DNA from 2 places in the Paenibacillus sp. EKM211P genome. Region 1 is predicted to be linked to the other one. Evidence: riboswitches for the same ligand, from Rfam matches in the RefSeq annotation. Region 1 holds a riboswitch; the other holds the start of a gene.

Region 1 (3,990 bases):
CCAGGAAGAAATTGCGCAAAAAGTGCCTAATGCTTCTGTAACCTCATTGGATAAAATATCCGATCTGGTACTCCAGCTTCGGACCAAGCGTATCAACGCGGTTGTAATCGAAGATACCGTTGCTAAAGGATACACGCTAGACGGTACCGTAACACTTGCCAAAGCAGTACCTGAAGATGAAGGAGCAGAAACTGCTGTAGGCATCCGTAAAGGAAATGCGGAATTGCTTGCTTCAGTAAATAAAACGTTGGCTCGCCTGAAAGCGGACGGATCGATCGAGAAATTTTCTACAGAAGCGAGTGCACTGTCTGCTGACAGACAGGTTTCTTCGAATAGCATTGTAGATATATTTTTGAAATATCGCAGTTTCTACGCTACGGGTATCGGCTACACTCTATTGCTGTCTGCGCTCGGAGTACTGTTCGGATTCATTATTGGCCTGATCATATCCTTGCTACGGATGAGTGGTATTCGTATTATCGAGTGGCTAGGTACCGCATATGTAGAGATACTGCGCGGCACACCTATGCTGGTGCAGCTTATGATCATTCATTACGGAGTTGCTTTGACGTTAGGTGTTAATTTTACGCCACTCCAGTCCGGTATAATTACTTTGTCTCTGAATAGTTCGGCATATTTGGCTGAAATTTTCCGTGCTGGTATTCAGGCCGTAGACCGTGGACAGATGGAAGCTGCCCGCTCGCTCGGGATGGGACGAGGCAAAGCGATGCGTCACGTTATTTTACCGCAAGCATTTAAATCTATATTGCCTGCTATTGGTAATGAGTTCATTACGATCATTAAAGAATCTTCTATTATTTCGACCATTGGGATGGTGGACATTATGTATCAAGCCCAGGTCATTAAGAATATTACCTACGAAGGCTTAAGTCCATTCGTAATCGCAGCCGCTATTTATTTTGTAATGACATTCAGCTTATCTAAGCTGTTGGGTTTATGGGAAAGGAAGTTGAGAGCCAGTGATCACCGTTAAACAACTGCGTAAATCATTCGGTAAGAATGAAATTTTAAAAGGCATTGATATAGATATCGCCAAAGGTGAAGTAGTCGTCATTATCGGCCCGAGTGGTTCGGGGAAAAGTACGTTTTTGCGTTGTATGAATCTGTTGGAACAGCCAACAGAAGGGGAAATCTTGTTTGAGGGTGAGCCGATTACGGCCCGTGGTCATAATATTAATGCGACTCGGGAGAAGATGGGGATGGTTTTCCAACATTTTAATCTGTTTCCGCATAAAACAATACTGCAGAATCTGACGCTTGCACCAACGCAGGTGAAGAAGCAATCGGGGAAAGAAGCGGAGAAAATTGCGTTGGAGCTCCTGCGGACCGTGGGTCTTGAGGATAAGAAGAATACCTACCCGAACCAGTTATCTGGCGGTCAAAAGCAACGTATAGCGATAGCACGTGCTCTCGCCATGCAGCCGCACGTAATGCTGTTTGATGAACCTACCTCTGCCCTGGACCCTGAAATGGTTGGAGAGGTTCTGGATGTGATGAAGAAGCTCGCTGAAGGCGGCATGACGATGGTGATCGTGACGCATGAAATGGGCTTTGCTCGTGAGGTAGGAGACCGAATCATCTTTATGGACAACGGTCAAATTATAGAGCAAGGTACGCCGGAGCAAGTTTTCGGAACTCCAAGCCATGATCGTACCCGTGATTTTCTGGCTAAAGTGCTGTAAGAAAATGCTTTTATGAATTATTGACAAAGCCCTCTCGTGATGATATTTCACGGAGGGCTTTTCTCCTTTTGTCACCATATCTCCATATTTTCGTAACAAAAAACCGATTTTTGATGACAAAATTGTAATGGATATAGTATGATGTTCAAGATTCCCAACATTTTCATGCAGATAAGGTTACAAAATTGTGATATTATGCAGTAAGCCAAAACTTACCGGGGCAGCAGCAATGATAACAATTACTCAGGTGCTGGGCTCAAACCATGGGAAGTGCGGGGGACGTAACAACGGCAATTATTCCAATGCGTCATATAGATGTTGTGGAATATGCCTAGGGGTGAATTGCACAAGCATAGGGCTTCTCCTGAGTCCGAATCCGACAGCTAACTTCGCAGGCATAACAGAGGAGGTACATATCTTTGAAACACTTAAAACATATTGGAAAAACCATGAAATTTGCGGTGCTTGCCGCAGCGATTGCAGGATTGGCACAGACAGCTGGAGTAGCAAATGCTGCTTCGCTTCATACTGCCAAAGAAGGCGATACTTTCTTTTTGCTTGCTCAACGTTATGGGGTATCGGTAGATGACTTGACGAAGGCTAACCCGGATATTGCGTCCAACAACATATATGCAGGTCTACAAATTAAAATGCCAGACGAAAAAAGTGTGAAGGCGGCTTCGGATTCGAAACCACAGCTTCTTACGGAGAAAGCACCAGCGAATGAGAGGCCAACAATTGAAGCATGGGGCAAAACATTCAATTACAGTAAAGTTGTTGATGTTAAAGCAACAGCATATTCAGCCGCAGCTGATGAAAATGGCAAATGGGGTGCAGTCGATTACTACGGTAATCCGCTTAAACTGGGTACAATTGCAGTAGACCCGAAAGTCATTCCTATGGGAACAAAGGTGCTAGTTACAGGCTATTCCCATCCCGGCTTGCCAGACCATTCTTTTGTAGCCGTTGCCCGTGATCAGGGCAGCGCTATTACCGGAAAGCGGATTGATATCTTTATCCCTGGCAACAAATCATTCGTGAACGACTTCGGCTTCCAAAATGTGAAACTGTACGTTATTGATAAATAGCATTGTGCATATATTTGATTTCATTAAACATAATATATATTATGTAAACTTAATATTATAGCACACAACATATAACTGGGACGACTTCTTATCAGTACGGTCGTTTATCGCTAAAAAAGGCTGTCTTACAAGCAGAAGCATTCTGCTCGTCAAGGCAGCCTTTTTACGTTGTTGGTATATACGAGGCTTAGACATACTGTTATTTTCGTTCCGATGTGTGAAGTAGCCGGGGGACTGTGACAAACTTGTAGCCCTTAGCTTTTAAAGAGTGGATTAGACCCGGCAAAGCTTGGACAGTACCTTGCAAGTTGGAACTTTGACCTCCACCTGCATGCATTAAAATAATGGAGCCAGGTCTGGTAGCCGGGATCACGTTACGCTGAATCTGTGTTTTGCTTAATCCCTTCCAGTCTAGAGAGTCCACATTCCAATTGACGATCATGTACCCATGACGACGCGCCCACTGAATTTGAGGCTCCGTGATTTCACCATAGGGTGGTCGTATCAATCTGGGCCGAAAACCTGCGCTGGCTTCTAAAATGCGTTCTGTTTTTGTAATCTGGTGGCGAAAGCGTTCTGGTGTGGCCTTCCTGAAATCCGGATGAGTATAGGAATGGTTTCCTATAGCATGACCCTCGCGGATGATGCGGCGTATGATCCCCGGATGCTTTTCCGCACGATGGCCGACGATAAAAAACGTAGCTTTAATACCGTTTGCGTGTAATACGTCCAAAACCTGCGGCGTATACCTTGAATCGGGCACATCATCAAAGGTTAAGGCAATTTGGCGGGTGTGCGGGCCGCACATTTTAAAAATGTCCGCATGCTTTTTTCGTAGCATCGCTAATGTTGGAGTAGCTCGATCTTTACTTTGATATACCGAAGTAGCGACAGCAGCTTCCTTGGGATGGGGCGTTCCGATGTTGGGAGGCGTGTCAGCGTGAACGGGAAAACTTGAAAATGCTAGTAACAGTGCTAAACATGGCAACACTCCCCTGTACCGCATTTGTATTCCCCCTTTCCGTGCAGTGGTACCTAGTGGTGCTCTCAGCTATTATGTACCTGTCCTATTAAAATTATGCTGGTGATTGAGTGAAGTCCTACACGACTGAAGAGAAGCACATCATGAAGCGGATATCCGTGAAGATGACGAAGTAAACGCGCATATTCTCTTAAACATGAACGAAAACTGGAGCATT
Region 2 (3,990 bases), on a different contig from region 1:
GCTGGTCCGATGGCTGTGGAAAAGATGGCGCTGATATGAGCTTGGCGTAGGTTTGTTAATCTTCTTCCAGGTGGTAAGCAACTCGCTGGTCATATGATCGATAAGAGGATTTTTTTCCTCATAAGGAGGATTGAGCAGTCTAAAGGCATCTTCGATACAGAAGGATACCGCTGTGGCAAAATAGCCGTGAATGGTCTGTTCTATATCGCTTCCGAGGAGGGAGTTAATCCAAGTGTGGACAGTAGCGAGTGTGCCAATTGCATTGTATTGAGTGAGTGTGTCTTCCAGTTGGTCAAATGCGAGCCAAGGATAGAGAGCCTTGGTGAGCTTGAGCAGTCGCTGGCCAGAAAGTCGCGACTCTTTTACATGCTGCAAGGAAGGATGTTGGGCGTGCAGCATTTTATCAATAAGGGCGATCCGCCAACCGTCATTCTGCTGGATGGCTGCATACAGACTTTTAATGGCCATGCCGTCAAGGGTTGTGATTTGAGGATACCAATCGTCTCGCATGTAATGTTTCAGATCCTGTAGACTGTTCAGGTGTCCAGCGCGGAAACGCTCCTCCAATCCGTAGAAACGGGTGAAACCACCAATAGGTAGGGAAGGGTCCAACAATAATGCGTAGTTTAGCAACCGGTTACCTTTATGCAGGACGGTTCGCCTCCTTGAAGTGAATGTTTGTGTGATGTTATTTGACTCAAATCTTATTTTTATAATAATAATTTAAACATTTATGTAATATATATTTACACTTCGAACTCAATTATGTCAAATTAAATAATTTTATTGCTTATATATGTTATATAAAGTTACATTAAAAATAATTATAATATTCTTGTTTACAAATTGTTGCTGAGAGAGTATAATAAATCTGTTGCCTCAATACATTATGACATGCGGTCGTGGTGGAATGGCAGACACGCTATCTTGAGGGGGTAGTGGGCGTACGCCCGTGGAGGTTCGAGTCCTCTCGACCGCATTATATGCAATACCCAGTTGAAAAAGCATCCTGACACGTTTTACGTGAAGGGATGCTTTTTTTGTTAAATACTTTTCGTCATATCCTCCCGTCACAGAAGCAGTCGTATGGACAACGGACCGCTCGTTAACTGTAATGCATAAAGATTGTCAGTTTTTCTGCAAAAGCTTCTTAATATCTCCTACAAGCTTGTCTGGAGTGGTTTGCGGCGCATAACGCTTAAATACGTTACCTTCTCGTGTAATTAAGAATTTAGTAAAATTCCATTTGATCGCTTTGGAGCCTAATACGCCTGGAGCAGTGTGGGTCAGGTAGCGAAATAGAGGATGTGCCTGATCACCGTTAACATCTGTCTTGGCGAACATGGGAAAAGTCACTCCGTAATTGAGTTGGCAAAACTCGGAGATCTCCTCGCTGGAACCCGGCTCTTGTTTGGCGAACTGGTTGCTGGGAAATCCCAAAATTTCGAGCCCCTGTTCATGATACTGGTCATATAGCTCTTGTAGCGCCTTGTACTGGGGGGTTAAGCCACATTTGCTGGCAGTATTCACGATAAGAAGAACTTTCCCTTCGTATGTGGATAACGGAATTTGTGCCCCTTGTAGGGTCTGTGCATCATATTTATATACGCTCATGATATCCCTCCTAATTAAATATTCTACAATTAAATTGTGAACAATTCAACAAGGGGTTGCAAGTCCAGAAGAGTCTACAGACATTGTGCATTGTAAAATCGTCTTTTGTTCAAAACGGTAAATCGCACTTCAAATGGAGCAAATTGAGGTGTTTCTTCTCATAAAAAAGGCTTCATTCGATAATTATCTAGTACATATAGCGCATTTTCTTTCTTTTTTATAAATAAAGGGCAACCGTACCATACCCTACGCCAATATTGACATGCCTTTCATTTTCAAAAAGAGGTGAAATACAGAGTTTTAGAGAGATACGAGAAGCATAGGTTGGTTGTAAGCGTTATCCTTAATCTTCTATGCTCTAAAGGGTGATTTATAGCCTTGCCGTTGAGCTTTACAGTCTTCCTTGCACGGGTGTATGATTCAAGACGTAATTTCAAATTAACAACAATGAAGCAACAACGAATTGTCTAAAGCGCTGAATTTTGCAGTTGCAAAAGCGGGGGAACCAACGAGTATATACGGCTTTGCAAGCCGTGTGTCTCATGGGGTGAATTTTCCGGCCAAGTGCCGTAAATAGGGCGACTCTCACGTCCGAATCCGACAGCTAACCTCGTAAGCGTACAGGGAGAGGCAACAAACCGCCGTGTGCAGCCATGGTTTATTTTATCATGGAATGTATGAAGCCGGAGGAAGCCTTTTTCCTTCGGCTTCTTTTTGTTGTCTTTTTATACCGGGAGAGGAGCTACTGATGGAAGGTCGGTTAATTATTGTCACTGCACCGAATGAAGCGGGCAGAAGTTTTGTGAAATTGCTTATGTTCAAAAAATTGGCGTTTGCAGTTCTCACAAATAGCACCCAGGAGGAACGACAGCTTAAAAAAATGGGTGTGGAGCACATTGTGCGCATCAATACGATGCAAGCGGGAAAATGGAATTTTCCTAAAAAAGAAATTGGTAGTGTGTATTTGTTCGAAAACAGCTTGAATCTAACTTGCCGTTTCCTGCAAATATGTCGGCCACTAACATCAGAATTGATCTATGTTATTACGCACGGCTGTAATCCACAAGGAATTTATCGGGGATTGGGAGCGGACCATGTGATCTACACATTGAACGGAGAGGTGGGTTTCCTGCTGAACGGATAAGCACTTATAACATAGCTGGTTTATGATTTTATGATGGAATCAAAAGGGCAATCTGAAAAGCGATACGGAGGGTATGAACATGATGGATTTATACATGCTGCTCGTAATGGCTGTGAGTTATGGAGTGATACTGCTGTTTGTACGCTGGTGTGATGCGCAGACCTCAAAAGGAGGGCGAAGAGGATGATCGTTGTGCTAGGACTTACGGCTATTGTGTTCGTGTATTTAATCTACGCACTCCTGAATCCTGAAAAATTCTAGTCAACTATAGGATCGAGCAGGCGGGAACAGCAGATCAAGAATGCAGCATCAGAGATGCAGATTTTCGCAAACGTGTGCACTCAATGGATGGTCTGAATCAGGTCTGTTGTTCCAAATGCAGGGGCATTTTAAGGAGGAATAGAGGATGGAGCTACTGCAAATTGGGATTGTGATCATCATATTGTTGCTCTTGGTAAAGCCGATGGGCACCTATATGTATCACGTATTCTCGAATGAACCGAATCGGACGGATCGTATTTTTGGTGGAACGGAAAAGCTGATTTATAAGGCTGTAGGTTTGAAGAAACAAGACAGCATGCGCTGGACCACGTATGCTATGAGTTTCATTGCAACCAATGTGGTGCTTGTGGGGATCAGCTACCTGCTATTGCGCTTGCAGGCTATACTTCCGGGCAATCCGGTTGGGAACAGTAATATGGAAGCATCATTGGCCTTTAATACAGTAATCAGCTTTATGACCAATACGAATCTCCAACATTACAGCGGAGAAAGCGGGCTTACGTATCTGACACAGATGGCGTTCGTCACGATGATGATGTTTACTTCGGCTGCTTCGGGGTTTTCGGTTGCTGCGGCTTTTATGAGGGGATTGACGCGGCGCGGTGAAGGGCTGGGTAATTTTTTTCAAGATTTTATTAAAGCCAACATACGGATTTTCCTGCCGCTTGCTTTTGTACTTACGCTGGTGCTGGTGGGATTAAAAGTACCACAGACGCTACAACCCACGGCGGATATTACGACTTTAAGTGGTACACAGCAGCAGATTGCTATGGGACCCATTGCCTCATTGGAATCCATCAAGCATTTGGGCACGAACGGGGGCGGTTTTGCGGGAGCTAATTCTGCGCATCCTTTTGAAAATCCAAATCCTTGGACGAACGTACTGGAAATTTTGGCAATGTGGGTAATGCCGGCTTCGCTGCCGTATACATTTGGATTGTTTGCCCGTA

Evidence for each region. Region 1 has a riboswitch for cyclic di-AMP ahead of G9G57_RS20385 (3D domain-containing protein). Riboswitches for the same ligand answer to the same signal wherever they lie in the genome.
Region 2: it holds a riboswitch for cyclic di-AMP, as region 1 does, so the genes downstream of both, G9G57_RS07985 (hypothetical protein) here and G9G57_RS20385 (3D domain-containing protein) in region 1, are expected to answer to the same signal.

What each region holds. Positions count from the first base shown of each region.
Region 1 covers NZ_JAAMNS010000016.1:98,676-102,665, forward strand. Annotated here, with positions in the region: gene G9G57_RS20375 (ABC transporter substrate-binding protein/permease) at 1-994, shown strand, start outside; gene G9G57_RS20380 (amino acid ABC transporter ATP-binding protein) at 981-1,703, shown strand; cyclic di-AMP (ydaO/yuaA leader) riboswitch at 1,947-2,116, shown strand; gene G9G57_RS20385 (3D domain-containing protein) at 2,123-2,791, shown strand; gene G9G57_RS20390 (polysaccharide deacetylase family protein) at 2,991-3,797, opposite strand.
Region 2 covers NZ_JAAMNS010000003.1:400,500-404,489, forward strand. Annotated here, with positions in the region: gene G9G57_RS07970 (urease accessory protein UreF) at 1-633, opposite strand, end outside; tRNA gene G9G57_RS07975 (tRNA-Leu) at 897-979, shown strand; gene G9G57_RS07980 (glutathione peroxidase) at 1,129-1,614, opposite strand; cyclic di-AMP (ydaO/yuaA leader) riboswitch at 2,078-2,249, shown strand; gene G9G57_RS07985 (hypothetical protein) at 2,363-2,758, shown strand; gene kdpF (K(+)-transporting ATPase subunit F) at 2,942-3,019, shown strand; gene kdpA (potassium-transporting ATPase subunit KdpA) at 3,165-3,990, shown strand, end outside.